DNA from 3 places in the Pseudomonas sp. Marseille-QA0892 genome. Region 2 is predicted to be linked to each of the others. Evidence: predicted binding sites of a transcription regulator. Region 2 holds the regulator's gene; each other region holds the start of a gene.
The links. Region 2 encodes FliA, which starts transcription of late flagellar genes. Its sites were predicted from a motif close to CTAAAGTTTNNNNNNNNNNNGCCGNTAA; they were not measured.
Positions count from the first base shown of each region.

Region 1: ACY8D3_RS04170 (methyl-accepting chemotaxis protein) is a predicted target of FliA. The motif match lies at 2,585-2,612, and genes of this name have one in related genera.
Region 3: ACY8D3_RS10175 (methyl-accepting chemotaxis protein) is a predicted target of FliA. The motif match lies at 3,067-3,094, and genes of this name have one in related genera.

Region 1 is NZ_CM143104.1:923,612-928,654, forward strand. It holds gene ACY8D3_RS04165 (acyltransferase family protein) at 1-330, opposite strand, end outside; gene ACY8D3_RS04170 (methyl-accepting chemotaxis protein) at 935-2,554, opposite strand; gene ACY8D3_RS04175 (SDR family oxidoreductase) at 2,703-3,380, opposite strand; gene ACY8D3_RS04180 (cation diffusion facilitator family transporter) at 3,426-4,367, opposite strand; gene ACY8D3_RS04185 (acyl-CoA dehydrogenase family protein) at 4,757-5,043, opposite strand, start outside.
Region 2 is NZ_CM143104.1:2,690,248-2,695,290, forward strand. It holds gene ACY8D3_RS12510 (chemotaxis protein CheA) at 1-1,659, opposite strand, end outside; gene ACY8D3_RS12515 (protein phosphatase CheZ) at 1,741-2,526, opposite strand; gene ACY8D3_RS12520 (chemotaxis response regulator CheY) at 2,546-2,920, opposite strand; gene fliA (RNA polymerase sigma factor FliA) at 3,130-3,873, opposite strand; gene fleN (flagellar synthesis regulator FleN) at 3,878-4,699, opposite strand; gene flhF (flagellar biosynthesis protein FlhF) at 4,775-5,043, opposite strand, start outside.
Region 3 is NZ_CM143104.1:2,192,861-2,197,903, forward strand. It holds gene ACY8D3_RS10155 (TRAP transporter large permease) at 1-92, opposite strand, end outside; gene ACY8D3_RS10160 (TRAP transporter small permease) at 141-644, opposite strand; gene ACY8D3_RS10165 (TRAP transporter substrate-binding protein) at 705-1,691, opposite strand; gene ACY8D3_RS10170 (LysR family transcriptional regulator) at 1,909-2,862, opposite strand; gene ACY8D3_RS10175 (methyl-accepting chemotaxis protein) at 3,142-5,025, shown strand.

The sequences.
Region 1 (5,043 bases), 1.8 Mb from region 2:
CAGTACCACACACACCACCATGAGCGCCGGGATGATGCGGCGGCAGCGGTCCGTGTAGAAATCAATCAGTTTGAGACGGCCCTGTTCCTGTCTCGACACGATGATTCGCGTCATCAGGTAGCCCGAGATCACGAAGAAGACGTCCACGCCGATGAAACCACCGGTCAGCCCCGGCAGGCCGAAATGAAAAAGCACCACTAGCGTGACGGCAAGGGCTCTCAGCCCATTGATGTCGGTTCGAAAACCGGACGACGCTTCTTTTTGCTGTGCGCTTGGTTGAGGTGCATGGGCAGAGGGTTGGGTAGCGTTGAGTCTGGCTCTTTTAAACATATTCTTGTCTTCCTTCCTTGTTACCAGACGGGCAGTGCCCCGGTGAGTGTATGGGTAGGAAAACGACGCTACGGTGGGCGAAAGTCCGAACGAATCCCATAGCGATAGGGACGGATCGGGCGTGCGGGCAGACGGACCATGTCGAGCCTCTTCGGCGATCGTAAACGGTGCGCACGCCTCCAGAATGAACGAAGCGTTAGGGGCGCGGACGATGAAACCGTTTCGATGAAAATACGAAGACCGTCGCGCGTTTTCTAACGTCACGACGAGGGGGTGGCATCAGCTCAGGCGCGAAAAGGCCCGATGTGCCGAGGAGGCGGGTGCGCTATGGCGGCGTAACAGCCGAGGCGGTGCAGCGGAGCATGACAGGACCTGACGATCGAGTGATTTAACCGATGCATAAACCGACCGGGCGGCGCGGAGCAAAGTTCCGGTGGTCGGCATGGACAGACTGGGTCCCATGCGCAATGCACCAGGGCGGAAAGTCGGAGTTCGTAGCTTAATGGCAGCAAGAACCGTGGGAGATCGCATTTATGGCCGACACTATAAATGCATAAGGAGCCCGAAGGCTCCTTATGCATAAAGCGCAGATATGCGATGCAGATCACACCTTGAAGCGTTGCACCATCCGGTTCATATCCACCGCAAGACGAGAGACTTCGCCAGCGGCTACCGCGGTCTGGTTGGCACCGGCGGACGTCTGGATCGACAGATCGCGAATACTCACCAGGTTCTGGTCCACCGAGCGCGCCACTTGGGCCTGCTCTTCCGATGCAGTGGCAATGAGGAAGTTGCGCTCGTTGATATCCGTGATTGCACGAGCAATCTCCTCCAGTGCTTCGCCCGCTTCGCTGGCAATGCGCAGGGTAGAGGTCGCTTCGTTACGGCTGCGCTGCATCGCATCCACGGCGCCTTCGGAGCCGGACTGAATCCCGCCGATCATCTGCTCGATTTCGCGCGTCGACTCCTGCGTACGGTGGGCCAGGGCACGTACCTCATCGGCTACCACGGCGAAGCCTCGGCCCTGTTCGCCGGCACGGGCGGCTTCGATCGCAGCGTTCAGTGCCAGGAGGTTGGTCTGCTCAGCGATCGCACGGATCACGTCGACGACCTTGGCAATACCCTGCGCCTGCGCGGCGAGGCCTTCGACCTGCTCGCTGGTACGCGAAACGGTTTCGGCCAGGCTCTGGATCGCACTGACAGTCTGGTTTACACGCGACGCGCCTACGCCTGTGGATTGCTCGGACTGCTGTGCGGAGGCCGAGGCCGAAGCCGCGTTGCGGGCAACTTCTTCCACGGCCGCGGTCATTTCGTTTACGGCAGTGGCGGCCTGTTCGACTTCGCCGTTTTGCTGCTGCAGGCCCATGCTGGCTTCTTCAGTAACCGCATTCATCTCTTCCGCGGCCGAGGCAAGCTGGGTCGAGGCGTCACCGATATGGCGAATGGTGTCGCGCAGCGTGCGCTGCATTTGCGCGGTTGCGTTCATCAGATCAGTCATTTCGTCGCGCCCACTTGGCGCGATTTCGGCGCGGAGGTCGCCATCAGCAATGCGCTGGTTGACGTGCAGCACCTGCTTGAGCGGCGTGACGATGCTGCGGGTATATAGGATTGCTAGGACGATCGTCAGCACAGCCGAGAGCACCGAAATGCCAATCAACAGGGCAATGTTCGTTGCATAGGTGCTGGTCGCAGCATCGCCTGCGGCAGCGGCGCCCTTCGTGTTCCAGTCTTCGAGCACGCCAATCTTTTCGCTCAGGTCATTGGTCAGCGGACGGATATGGGTGTTGATGTACTTGATGCCTTCATTTGCGGGACGCGTCTGGGCAATGGTTACGATCTCGTTCAGCCGGGCGTCGTAGGCATTGATGCCAGCCGCGACATTATTTGCCAGCTCCTGCTCGTGCGGGCCGGCAACCAGACGCATGTAATCCTTAATGGCTTCCTGCATGGCAGGCCGGTTCTTAGCGATGGCGTCCACAGAAAGCTGTTTGATCTGCGGATCTTCCGTCGCAACGGCGCGCAGGGTATCCAGGCGCAGACGGTAAATCGTAGCGTTGAGCTTTGCTGTCTGGCTGATGCTCGCCATCCAGTTGAGCTCGACGTCCTGCTCGGCGTCACGCATTTTGGTGAGGCCCCAGGCGGCAATCCCTGCCAGTATGAAGAGAAGTGCCAGGATGGCGGCGAAGCAAAATGCCGAACGGGCAGAGAGTTTTAGGTTGCGCATGGCAAATACCCGGTGAGTGAATACTCCCGTGTATCGGCGTGCTGCTAAGGGCCTTTAGGGTGGCCTAGTGATACTGTCAAGTCGACCAGTTACCATTTGCGTAGATTGGCTCGCCATGAAATAACAGACCAGGCGAGCCATCCACTTGTTACCAGGCGAGGGGTTGCTGCTCGAAGTCAACGAAGTGGCAGCCGCCGCGGCCGTGGTATGCATCGAGCGTCTGGATCAGCCCGGCAGCGCTTTGCTCGACGGTCACCGGCGCACTGTCGCCGCCCATATCGGTCCTCACCCAGCCAGGGTGTAACGCAAGCACGGTGGCTTGTGGCGCATCATCGGAATGCGTCCAGCTTTGCAGCAGACTATTCAGTGCCGCCTTGCTGGCGCCGTAGAGCGGCATGCTCGCCGACCGGGCGAGGGCGACACTGCCCATCTGGGAGCTGGTGAAAGCCAGAATGCCGTCGGCTTTCAGTCGGTGCTGGATGGCACGCGCAATACGGATAGGCGCGACGGTGTTAGTCATGAACAAATCGGTGATCTCTTCGACCGTGGCGCTATCGATTTCCTTCGGCCCGGAAACGCCAGCATTGAGCAGGATAACGTCAAGGTCATGCCCAACCCCCGCTGCAATCTTGGTGGCGGCATCATCTGCCCTCAGGTCGCTGATGATTTGCTCAAGGCGCCCTGTATGCTCGCTGGCGAGGCGGTCCAGCGCTTCGTTCCCAGGTTTGCGCACAACGACTGTCACGTGATCGCCGCGCTTCAGGAAGCCCTGCGCCAATGCCAGGCCGATGCCACGGGACGCGCCCGCAATGAGAATGTGCTGCATAGTGGAGTCTCCTGAGAGGAATAGGTTGTAAGGAAGACCGGTCATTCAGTGCACGGCCAGGCTGCCGGGCGGGTCGACTTGGACGGTAACGTGGGTCAGCTTGTGACGGGCCTGAAGGTGTGCCGTAACGCGCGCGGGCAGCTGGAGCGGATCGGCGCCAGGCTTGGGCGTCACGTGTACGGTCGCGATGGTCCGATCGTCCGTAAGTGTCCAGGCATGAAAGTGGCCGGCGTCGTCGACGCCCTCCAGCCGCTTCAGCTCCTTCTGGATCACACTTGGATCGAGGCCCGCGGGCGTCGTTTGCAGCAGGACCTGGATCGACTCCGTTACAAGACGCCAGGCGGAACGAACCACAAGCAGCGCTACGCCGATGGACAGAAGCGGGTCGAGTATCGTCCACCCTGTCCACATGATGCCGAGGGCCGCGGCGATAGCGCCGACCGAGCCCAGCAAGTCGCCTACGACATGGAGCAAGGCGCCGCGCAGGTTGCTGTCGCCTCTGTTGCCCGAACTGAGCACCACGGCGCCGACGATGTTCACGACCAGCCCAATCACCGCCACGATCAGCATCGGCATGGCCATGACCTCTACGGGCTGCTGGAACCGCGAGATCGCTTCCCAGATGATCCAGGCAACCAGAAGCAAAAGCATTGCACCATTAGCCAGCGCAGCCAGCACCCGTACCCGGTCGAAGCCGTATGTCCGCCGCTTGTCCGGTGCGCGCGCTGCGAATCGGTAGGCCACCAGCGCCAGTGCCAACGCAGCGGCATCCGAGATCATGTGGCCGGAGTCCGCGATCAGCGCCAGCGAGCCCGCAAGCCATCCACCGACGGCTTGGACGACCGCGTATGTCGCCGTTAGCAGTAATACAAGGCGGATTCTCCGTTCATTGCCCGCAGTGACGGAAGGCGAGTGATCGCCATGCCCATGTCCGTGGTGGTCATGGGCATGGCGATGGTCGTGCGAATGATCGTGACTATGGCCCATCGAAGGTATCCGGCAGACGTGTTGGGTAGCCCGGCACGCAACGTTCCGTGAGGTTCATGTCGCATGTCGATCAATGCCACACCATAAACGTTCCCGGGCCAGGAGTGCCAACCGCTTCGCTTGCCTATGGCATTGCGGCGACGGAAGCAGAGCCGATAGGACGCCCGGACGGCCGAAGCCCCGGTCTTGAATCCAGGGTACGCGGCGCGTCAGCTATACCCAGCCTCAGCGCTTATAGGTTGGGGTCGCCGTTTTCACTGAGATCGGTGACCGATAGAGGCTTCTCGGCGTCGCTCTCAGGCACGCAAGCAGAGGAAGCTCAATTTTCGGCGCAGGTGACTCGGAGCGTTCGACTCCAGGCGCCCCGCCGGGTCAGGTCGCACCTGCAATCAGATCTCGTAGTTCGCCAATTCCCGAGCGATAAGGAGCCGCTGGATCTCACTCGTCCCTTCGTAGATCTGCGTAATGCGCATGTCGCGGTAATACTTCTCGACTGGATAGTCCTCCAGGTAGCCATAGCCCCCGTGGATCTGGATGGCTTTCGAACAGACATACTCGCCGATCTCGGACGCATACAGCTTGGCTTGCGAGGCTTCGCTCAGGCAGGGTTTGCCGGCGCTGCGCAGACGGGCCGCGTGCAGGATCATCAGGCGGGCGGCGTTGATGCGGGTATGCA
Region 2 (5,043 bases):
CTTATCCAGTAGGCCTTTTTCCACGGCCTTGGACTTGAGGACCGCGGCGTCCATACCCTTGCCGTCATCGGTGATCATCAGAAGGATGTGGTCGCCCTCCTGTTCCGCAGACAGCACGACGCGCCCAGTACGGGACTTGCCAGCAGCCTCGCGCTCCTCAGGCGATTCGACACCGTGGTCTACCGCGTTTCGCACAAGGTGAACCAGCGGGTCTGCCAGTGCCTCGACGAGGTTCTTGTCAAGGTCGGTCTCTTCACCAACCAACTCGAGGTTGATCTCTTTCTTCAGATTGCGCGCGAGGTCGCGAACGAGGCGCGGGAAGCGACCGAAGACCTTCTTGATTGGCTGCATGCGGGTCTTCATGACCGACGTTTGCAGGTCGGCTGTCACCACATCGAGGTTCGAGACCGCTTTTGCCATCGCCTCGTCGCCGCTGTTCAGGCCAAGCCGGACCAGACGGTTACGCACGAGCACGAGCTCGCCAACCATGTTCATGATCTCGTCGAGGCGCGCCGTATCGACCCGTACGGTCGTTTCGGCTTCGCTCGCGACGGGCTTCTCCGCAGGCGGAGCAGAGGCCTTCACCGCCTCTGCTGCACGTGCGGGAGCTGCCACAGATTTTGCAGTACTGGCAGGAGCCGGCGCCGGCGCAGGCTTGGAGGCCGGGGCTTCTGCCTTCGGTGGTGTCACCGTCGCTGCCGGTACGGCTGCCGCAGGTGCCGGCTTAGCGGGCGGTGCGGGCGGCGGTGTTACGGCCGTCGGCTCGAATTTGCCCTTACCATGCAGTTGGTCCAGCAGCGCCTCGAACTCATCATCGGAGATGTCATCAGTGGCAGCCGCAGGGACCGCTGCGGGAGCGGGCGTTTCGACCTTGGTCGGCTCAGCCTTGGGCGGGTCGCTCGGCCCACTGAACTGACCCTTGCCATGCAACTGGTCAAGCAGCGCTTCAAACTCATCATCGGTGATTTCGTCACCCTGCCCGGCCGGTGTAGCGGCGGCCGGCGCAACCGACGCAGCTGCAGCGACAGGCGCAGGCGCTTCGACGAACTTGCCCTTGCCATGCAACTGATCAAGCAAAGCCTCGAATTCGTCGTCTGTGATTTCGTCGCCGCTGGCAGGTGCCACTGGCGCGGCAGCGGGCTCATTACCCAGCGCGCCCATCAAGGCGTCGAATTCGGTATCGGTAATATCTGCCGACACCTGAGCGGCTTCGGGTTCAGGCTCCGGAGCGACATCGGCAATGGGCGCAGGAGCCGGTTCGTCCGCACTGGCTGGCTCTGCCAGACGTGCAAGCGCGGCCAGCAGAGCGGGCGATGCCGGCGTCGGCTCGCTCCGCTCACGGACCTGCCTGAACATCTCATTGACGGTGTCCAGGGCCTGCAGGACCACGTCCATCAATTCGGCATCGACGCGGCGTTCGCCCTTGCGGAGGATGTCGAAAACGTTCTCTGCGATGTGGCAGCATTCGACAAGCGCGTTGAGCTGCAGGAAACCTGCGCCGCCCTTGACGGTGTGGAAGCCGCGGAAAATCGCATTGAGCAAATCCATGTCATCTGGACGGCTCTCGAGTTCGACGAGCTGTTCAGACAGCAATTCCAGGATCTCGCCGGCCTCTACCAGGAAGTCCTGGAGGATTTCTTCATCGGCGTCGAAGCTCATTCGTGTGCTCCCCAAGGGCGTATCGCCATGATCTTTCGTTAGGTGGTCGCCAGGCAGGCGCCGAACCAGCAAGCGGGCTCGTCAGAACCCGAGGCTGGACAACAGGTCGTCGACATCATCCTGATTGGAAACGACGTCTTCCCGTTTATCGGCATGAATCTGCGGACCTTCACCCTGAGATGATTTTTTCTTTTCAGGTGCCTGAACAGGCTCCGCCGGCTCGTGCCGCATGCCGGTGTAGCGGTCCACCTTGCTCGCCATCAACATGAGCTTGAGCAGGTCGCTCTCGACCTTTGTGATTAGCTGCGTCACGCGCTTGATCACCTGGCCGGTCAGGTCCTGAAAGTCCTGCGCCAACAGGATGTCATTGAGGTTTCTGGACAGCTGGTCGCTATCCTGCAAACCGCGAGACAGATAATTTTCAATACGCTTGGCCAGCTCACGAAATTCGTCGGCGCTCATTTCGCGACGCATGAAGCGCTGCCAGTCCGCCATGAGGCTCTGGGACTCGTAACTGATGTAATTCACCAGCGGCGCGCTTTCTTCGACCAGATCCATGGTCCGGTTGGCCGCTTTCTCCGTCATCTGTACGACGTAGGAAAGACGATCCGTTGCATCGGAGATCTGCGAAAGCTCCTTGGCGTGCTCTCCGCCGCCATCAAGCTGCAGGCCGACAATGGCGTTATGCAGCTCACGCGTCAGCTTGCCAACCTCATGATAGACATGGAGGTCTCGTGCCTTATCGAGCCGATGGATGAGAAGAACCGCTTCGCTGAAGTCGCCAGATTCAAGGCTGGAGACCAACTCGCGCGCATGCTGTTTGAGGGTCGATTCGAAATCGCCCGTCTCTGAATCATTTTTTGCCATGACGCCCTCGCGGCCCGGATCAGCCGTTGACCCGTTCGAAGATCTTGTCGATCTTTTCTTTCAGAACCTGAGCCGTGAACGGTTTCACGACGTACCCGTTCACTCCGGCCTGGGCAGCCTCGATGATCTGGTCGCGCTTGGCCTCTGCGGTCACCATGAGCACTGGGAGCTGCTTGAGTCGATCGTCCGCACGCACGGCGCGCAGCAGATCGATACCCGTCATGCCAGGCATGTTCCAGTCGGTTACCAGGAAGTCGAAGTTACCGCTCTGCAGCATTGGCAGTGCAGTCGTACCATCATCCGCCTCGGCGGTATTGGTGAAGCCCAGATCACGCAGCAGGTTTTTGATGATGCGCCTCATCGTGGAGAAATCGTCCACGATAAGAATCTTCATGTTCTTGTCCAAATCGGCCTCCGTACAATCGCCATTACGCCCGATGTCGGGCCGCGCCATTCTATCGTGGAACGTGCTGGCCTCAGCCAGCTCGCCCTTTCAAACATAAGGCTCTTCTTGGTGAAGAAGAGCCCTTTGGAACATATCGATGATCAACGGGCTGACACATACTCCGCCGTCCTGCCAACCCGCGCTTTGAACCTTGCCCCTCAGCGTGCTCGCCACTCACCCAGACGTGAGCGAAGACGCGCCGCACACTGGCTGTGGAGCTGACTGACCCGCGACTCACTCACACCGAGCACCTCGCCGATCTCCTTGAGGTTGAGCTCCTCATCGTAGTACAGCGCCAGCACAAGGCGTTCGCGCTCGGGCAGGTTCGAGATCGCGTGTGCCAGTGCGGACTGGAAACGCTCGTCTTCCAGCTCGCGGGACGGTCCCTGGTGGGTCGTCACATGGTCTTCGTCGTCGCCGAACTCGCCTTCCTGCAGCAGATCATCGAAGCTGAACAGGCGGCTGCCCTGCGTATCGCTGAGAATGCCGTAGTACTCTTCAAGGCTCATATCTAATTCGGCCGCAACTTCCTGATCTTTAGCGTCGCGTCCCGTTCTTGCTTCGACGGCGCGAATCGCATCGCTGACCATGCGGCTGTTGCGGTGCACCGAACGCGGTGCCCAGTCGCCTTTGCGGACTTCATCCAGCATTGCGCCCCGGATGCGGATCCCGGCGTAGGTCTCGAAACTCGCGCCCTTGCCGGAGTCGTACTTCTTGGCTGCCTCGAGCAGGCCAATCATGCCGGCCTGCATAAGGTCTTCCACCTGTACGCTGGCCGGTAGGCGAGCCAGCAAGTGATAGGCAATCCGCTTGACCAGCGGCGCGTAGCGCTCGATGAGCTGATGCTGCGAATCCTTCGCTTGGGCTTTGCTGTACATACGAAGTCCACTGGCTGCTGACATGGGATTAGCCCGCTACGGGTTGTTGCACAAGACGTTCGACGAAAAACTCGAGGTGGCCGCGGGGGTTGGCCGGCAAGGGCCAACTGTCGACCTTCTGAGCGATCGCCTTGAACGCGAGTGCGCATTTGGATCGAGGAAAGGCTTCATAGACTGCCCGTTGTTTCTGTACCGCCTTGCGTACCGATTCATCGTAGGGAACGGCTCCCACGTACTGCAGCGCCACGTCCAGAAAACGGTCCGTGACCTTGGTCAGCTTAGCAAACAGATTGCGTCCTTCCTGCGGGCTGTGAGCCATGTTGGCCAGCACGCGGAAACGGTTCATTCCAAAGTCGCGGTTAAGCAACTTGATCAAAGCGTAGGCGTCGGTGATCGATGTAGGTTCGTCACAGACGACAACCAGCACTTCCTGCGCGGCGCGCACGAAGCTGACGACCGCATCACCAATACCGGCAGCGGTATCGATTACAAGTACATCCAGGTTCTCGCTGATTTCGCTGAATGCCTGAATCAGGCCCGCGTGCTGCATCGGCGAGAGATGGACCATGCTCTGCGTGCCCGAGGCGGCCGGTACGATACGAACGCCACCGGGGCCCTGGAGCAGAACATCGCGAAGATCGCACTCGCCGGCGATGACATCCGCCAGCGTACGCTTGGGTGCCAGACCCAGCAGGACGTCGACGTTGGCCAGGCCAAGGTCGGCGTCGAGCAGCATCACGCGGCGGCCGAGATCGGCCAGGGCCATCGAGAGGTTGACCGACACGTTCGTCTTGCCGACCCCGCCCTTTCCGCCGGTTACCGCGATGACCTGTACAGGGTGCATGCCCATGGTTCTGCTTACCTATTCTCAGTGTGTAGCACAGCACTCCAGAGAGGCTGTCGTGTCGTTTCTGGGCTGCCGGGTTTAACCGGCCCGGCGGCCGCGGTTCTGGTACAGACCGGAAAACATCTCGGCCATCACATCTTCGCTGGGCTCCTCGGCCGCCTGCAGGCTTACTGCGCGGCTAACGATCTGGTGCGAGCGAGGCAGTTGGATGTCCTCGGGAATCTTCGGCCCGTCTGTAAGATAGGCTACCGGTAGCTGATGCCCAATTGCCAGCGCCAAAATTTCGCCGATGCTTCCAGCTTCATCCAGCTTGGTCAGGATGCAACCAGCCAGCCCACAACGCTTGT
Region 3 (5,043 bases), 500 kb from region 2:
ACGCCCAACAGGGAGAGCGCAACCCAGACGCCACCGCCGAGCAGTGCGAACAGGACGACCAACAGGGTGAATGCAATAACGGTGTATTCCACGATGGACTTCCAGAGTCAGGACGATCACGTCGTCGAATGAAGGACGGCTTACTCGCCCATGGCGGTGTCGGACGCGGTCTCGAAGGTACGGCCCCGCAGGACGGTGACGAGTCGTTCGGTCATCGCTACGACGAGCACGACCGTGCCAAGCACCATTGAGCTTTGCGGTATCCACAGCGGTATCGGCAGCATGCCGGTAGAGACTTCATTGAATGTGTAGGTCTCGAAGACGAACAGCGTGCAATGCCAGGCCAGATAAGCTGCCACCAGCAGGCCAACCAGCGTGCTGATGACCTCCATCGCATGGCAGCCTCTGGGTGGCAATGCTTTGAAGAGCATGCCGACGCGGATGTGGGCGCCGCGATGCAGTGCAAAAGGCAGCCCGAGGAACCCCGATGCTGCCATCGCATAGGCCGCAAATTCATCCGATGCCGGAATGAGTGTCCCGAGTAGGCGCGCGATGATCTGCGCGCAGATGATCAGGCAGATGGCAACAAGGAACAGTCCGGAGAGAAGGCCACAGAATTCGTATAGGCGTCTGAGCGGGCTCATGGCACCTCCAGCGTAAGGGGCGGATACGAATAGGCCCGCATGGACAGCGGGCCCAGCGACTTACTGGCGGAAGGCATCCATGATGGCCTTGCCATCCTGGCCCGTCTTGCTGAGCCAGTCCTGCGCCATAGTGTCTGCGATCTTCTTGAAGCCCGCTTCTACGTCGGCCGGCGAGGCTTCGTTGACCTGCATGCCGTTATCTCCCAGCGTCTTGACCAGTTCGGCAGTCTTCTCCTGCGCCATGGCCCAGCCGGATTCTTCAGCTTTGGCGGCAGCGTCGAGCACCGCTTTCTGTGCAGCCTCAGGCAAACGCTTGAACGCGCGCTCGTTGACGATGACGAAGTTCTTTGGAATGAACGCCTTCACATCGTAGTAGTACTTGGAGAAATCCCACGCCTGGGTATCGACCCCGGTGGCTGGCGAGGTCAGCATGCCGGTGATCATGCCTGTGCTGAACGCCTGCGGGATTTCGCCGGTATTGATGGTCGTCGGTACGGCCCCCATCAGCTCGGCCATTCTCGACGTAGCCGGGCTATAGGCACGGAATTTCATACCCTTGAAGTCGGCCATACTGTTGATCGGCACTTGAGTGAACACGCTCTGGGGTGGCCACGGCACGGCGTACAGCAGGCGAATGCCCTGCTTCGCCAGTCGCGCTTCGACGGCAGGCTTGCTGGCCAGCCACAATTTGTGAGCCTCAGGGAAGCTGCGCGCCAGGAACGGTACGCTGTCAACCTCGAAGATGGGGTCTTCGTTGCCCAGCGTTGCCATCAGCATCTCGCCGACCTGAACCTGGCCGGTCTGGACCGCGCGCTTCACTTCCGGCCGTTTGAACAGGACCGAATTGGTGTGAACGCGGATCTCCAGCGCGCCGTTGGACGCTTCCGCCGCCGATTTTGCGAACGTCTTGGCGGTCTCGGTGAGGTAGTTGCCATCGGGTTGCTCGACGGTCATGTTCCAACGGTCCGCTGCGACGGCGTGCAGGGAAGACAGGCCAAGCAGACAGGCCAGTGCCGTCAGTTTGAAGCCGGACGTGAGTGCCTTCATGGGAATCTCCGTATGGTTTTTATCGTTGCGATGCGGCAGCGTCGCCCCGAGTCTCGAAGCATTGGCCAATGCTGTCCAACTAGAAAAAACCGGCGCGGATGATCGAAAAACCTTATGTGCAGAAAGCGCGCATGCTGGCCGTCCTGCGCCCTAATAAAGGGCGCAGGGGCGAATGGACTGAACATTGCGCGAACCGAAACCACGACCCGTAGATGACTCAGGCCAGCGCGCGACTCTCCGTGTGGTTCGCTGAAGGCGTCAATTCGATGAAGCCGGGGGCGACGTCGGCGACGTAGCCTTCAATGACATCCTGGGCAAGCGCGACCATCTGCTCATTCAGCTCGAGCCCCACACCTGTCCGCCAGGTAGCGACGATATCCATGGGTGGCGGTGGCGGGACGTCATCGAGGATGCGCAGCGTGCCTTGCGCGAGATCGATCGGCACGAGCGCTGGCGGCAAGGCGCCGATACCGAAACCGTCATGGATGAGCCGGGTCATGGCCGCAACCGAGTTCACGCAGCTGACCCGCGCGGCTGTGATATTCGCCGTGTGCAGAAGGTTGAGAATATCCTGATGCGGTGTGGAGTTCTTTGAGAACGTGATGAGGCGCTCGCCTACCATCGCTTCCAGCGAACCGTAGGGTCTGTCGTAGATGGAGCCGGTCGGAACGATCCATTGGACGGTGTAGCGAGCCAAGTTCTGGTTGCGCACGGTATCGCGGCGCAGCATGTCGGTCTGGAACACGACATCCAGATAGCCCTTGTCGAGTTGCTCGCACAGGTTTCGCGCGGTGTCGGCCGTCAGCTCGATCTCGACCGAGGGGTAGCGCTCCATGATTTTCGCTACGAAAGGACTCAACCAGGTGTGAATGACGGTATCCATTGCACCGATACGAACACGGCCCTGGACATCATTCGGATCGTTCAGCGACCGCTTGAGCGCCTGCATGGTATCGAGCATATGTTCGGCGTACTCCAGTACCCGCATCCCCTCGGGCGTGAGGGTCACCCCTTTCGAATCACGCAGGAAGAGCTTGGCGCCCAGCTCTTCTTCAAGCGCTGCGATGCGGCTAGAGATCGAGGCCTGGGTACTGAAGAGCTTCTCCGCTGTCAGCCTGAAGCTCTTCAGGCGGGCCACCCAGACGAAGGTTTCAAGGAATCGGATGTTCATGTCTGACCTGAATTCGATGATTCGAAAGGCGGCACGCGCGCCTTCATGCCTGGTCGATCTGCAGCATGTATGCCAGGCCTGACACCCCCGCGCCTTATTGGCTCTTTCCATAACCGCTACAGGACAGCGTCGGAGCCGAATGGATTCAGCAGGTCTCAAGTGGATAGACGGTTCATATTGATCTACGAGCGGATGAATTTCCGCCTCAAGGTTCTGGTGCACCTGCCGATCAAGCAGTAGGGTTCGCCCCGTTACAAATATAAATATCAAGGAGCCATCATGCTGTTGTTCCTGTCATGGAAGCAGAAATTTCGCCTGTTGATCGTCATCACGCTGTTAGGCCTTGCCCTCATGGCGGCATCGGCGCTATGGGCGAACAGAAACCTCGGCTCCGCCATGGAAGCGCAGCAACGCGCGACCGACTACGACCGGCTTACCACTACGCTTCTGAACGAGTGGCTAAAAACCGAGACCATGCGTGGATACCTCGACGCCTCCACGATCGAGGCTTACCGCAACCGACTCAACAGCCTTCCCCAGCAAGCCAGTGCCCTTGTCGAGCAAGCTCGCCCGCTTGGCGATGCGGACTTGGAAAGTCGGGCGAAGGCCATCGAGGCGGCCGTAAAGGAAAACGCCAGGATCCAAGCGGAATGGCTCGACCTGAATCAACGTTTCGGCCTGGACCAGACATCGGGCGAACGCAAGACAGCGGCTGAGATCGCCGCGCCGCTCGAGGCCATTTCGATTGCGCTCATCCAGCCCTTCATTACAACAGCACTCGCCAGCCAGCGGGATTATTTCACCTCGCTGGACGGCCGCTACGCCGAGAAAGCGCGCAAGGCCATAGCGGACCTGCGTAGCAAACTGATCGAACTCGACTGGATGGATAGTCAGATCGGCGAAAACACCGAAACCTTCGCCGCGAATTTCGATCGCGCCGACGCGATAATCAGTCAGATCGTGGCGGACGAGAAACAGCTTGAAGCCCAGGGTCAGCAACTATCAGGCCTCGTCAGCGCACAGCAACAGGCGCTGCGTAACGGCATCCTCGCCAAGACGCTTGCCCAGGCTGAGCAGACACGCCAGTCGGCCTACTGGATTCTGGGTATAGCCTTTATTCTCATCGCGGCCTTCCTCATCATCGCCATCGGCCAGGCTTCCAGCCGTTTGATGAAGCAGCTCACCACCGTTATCCAGCAGTTGTCTCGCGTCGCCAACGGCGACCTCCGCGTGAACGTCGAAGTCGGCCGCAATCCGCGCGACGAATTCAACCAGCTGGGCCAGGGCACCAACGGCATGACGCGTGGAATATCGTCCCTTATCGGGCAGGTGCTCGACGGTAATCGCGAGCTGACCCGCCTGCATGGCTACCTGAGCGACGCCATGCAGCGCCTCGACAGCAACAGCAGTCACCTCGAAAGCCAGACCGAACAAGCGGCATCCGCGTCGCATCAGATTGCGGCTACAGTGAACGAGATGGCCCGCCGTGCCTCGGATGTTGGCGATGCCACCCAACACGCGCATGATTCGGCAAGAACCGGTGCCAGTGTGATCATGGCGAATACAGAAAGCATTCGCGCCCTGTCGCGCCTGATCCAGACCACTCACGCACAGGTGAATGAGCTGATCCAGTCCAGCGGACGCGTGAGCGGCATTGTCGATGTGATCAACAGCCTGGCCGACCAGACCAACCTGCTGGCCCTGAACGCGGCAATCGAGGCGGCCCGCGCGGGCGAGGCCGGCCGCGGGTTCTCCGTCGTTGCCGATGAAGTGCGTTCACTTGCGCAAAAGACCGTGTCAGCCACGACCGATATCGGGCGCATCATTGACGAACTGAAGCAGCAGACGGGCAGCATGGACAGTCTCATGAGCGAGGGCGTACGCCTTTCGACAGAGGGTGAGCGGCAGGCCGGCCAGGCAGCCGAGGCCATCAATGTGATCACCCAGTCGATGGACCGCCTCAGCGAAGAGATGACGCAGGTCGTTGTCGCCATCGAGGAAATCTCCGCAACCACCGAAGACATCGCCGGCAAGATGGAGGAAATCAATCACAGCAACCGCGAGACGCGAGATCTTCGCCTTGCACTCGATGAGCATACCCGCGGCCTCTCTGCTCGGGTCGATGCGCTCAACCAGACCACAGGCCGCTTCCAGATCGCCTGACGCCATCGCCAGCCGTGT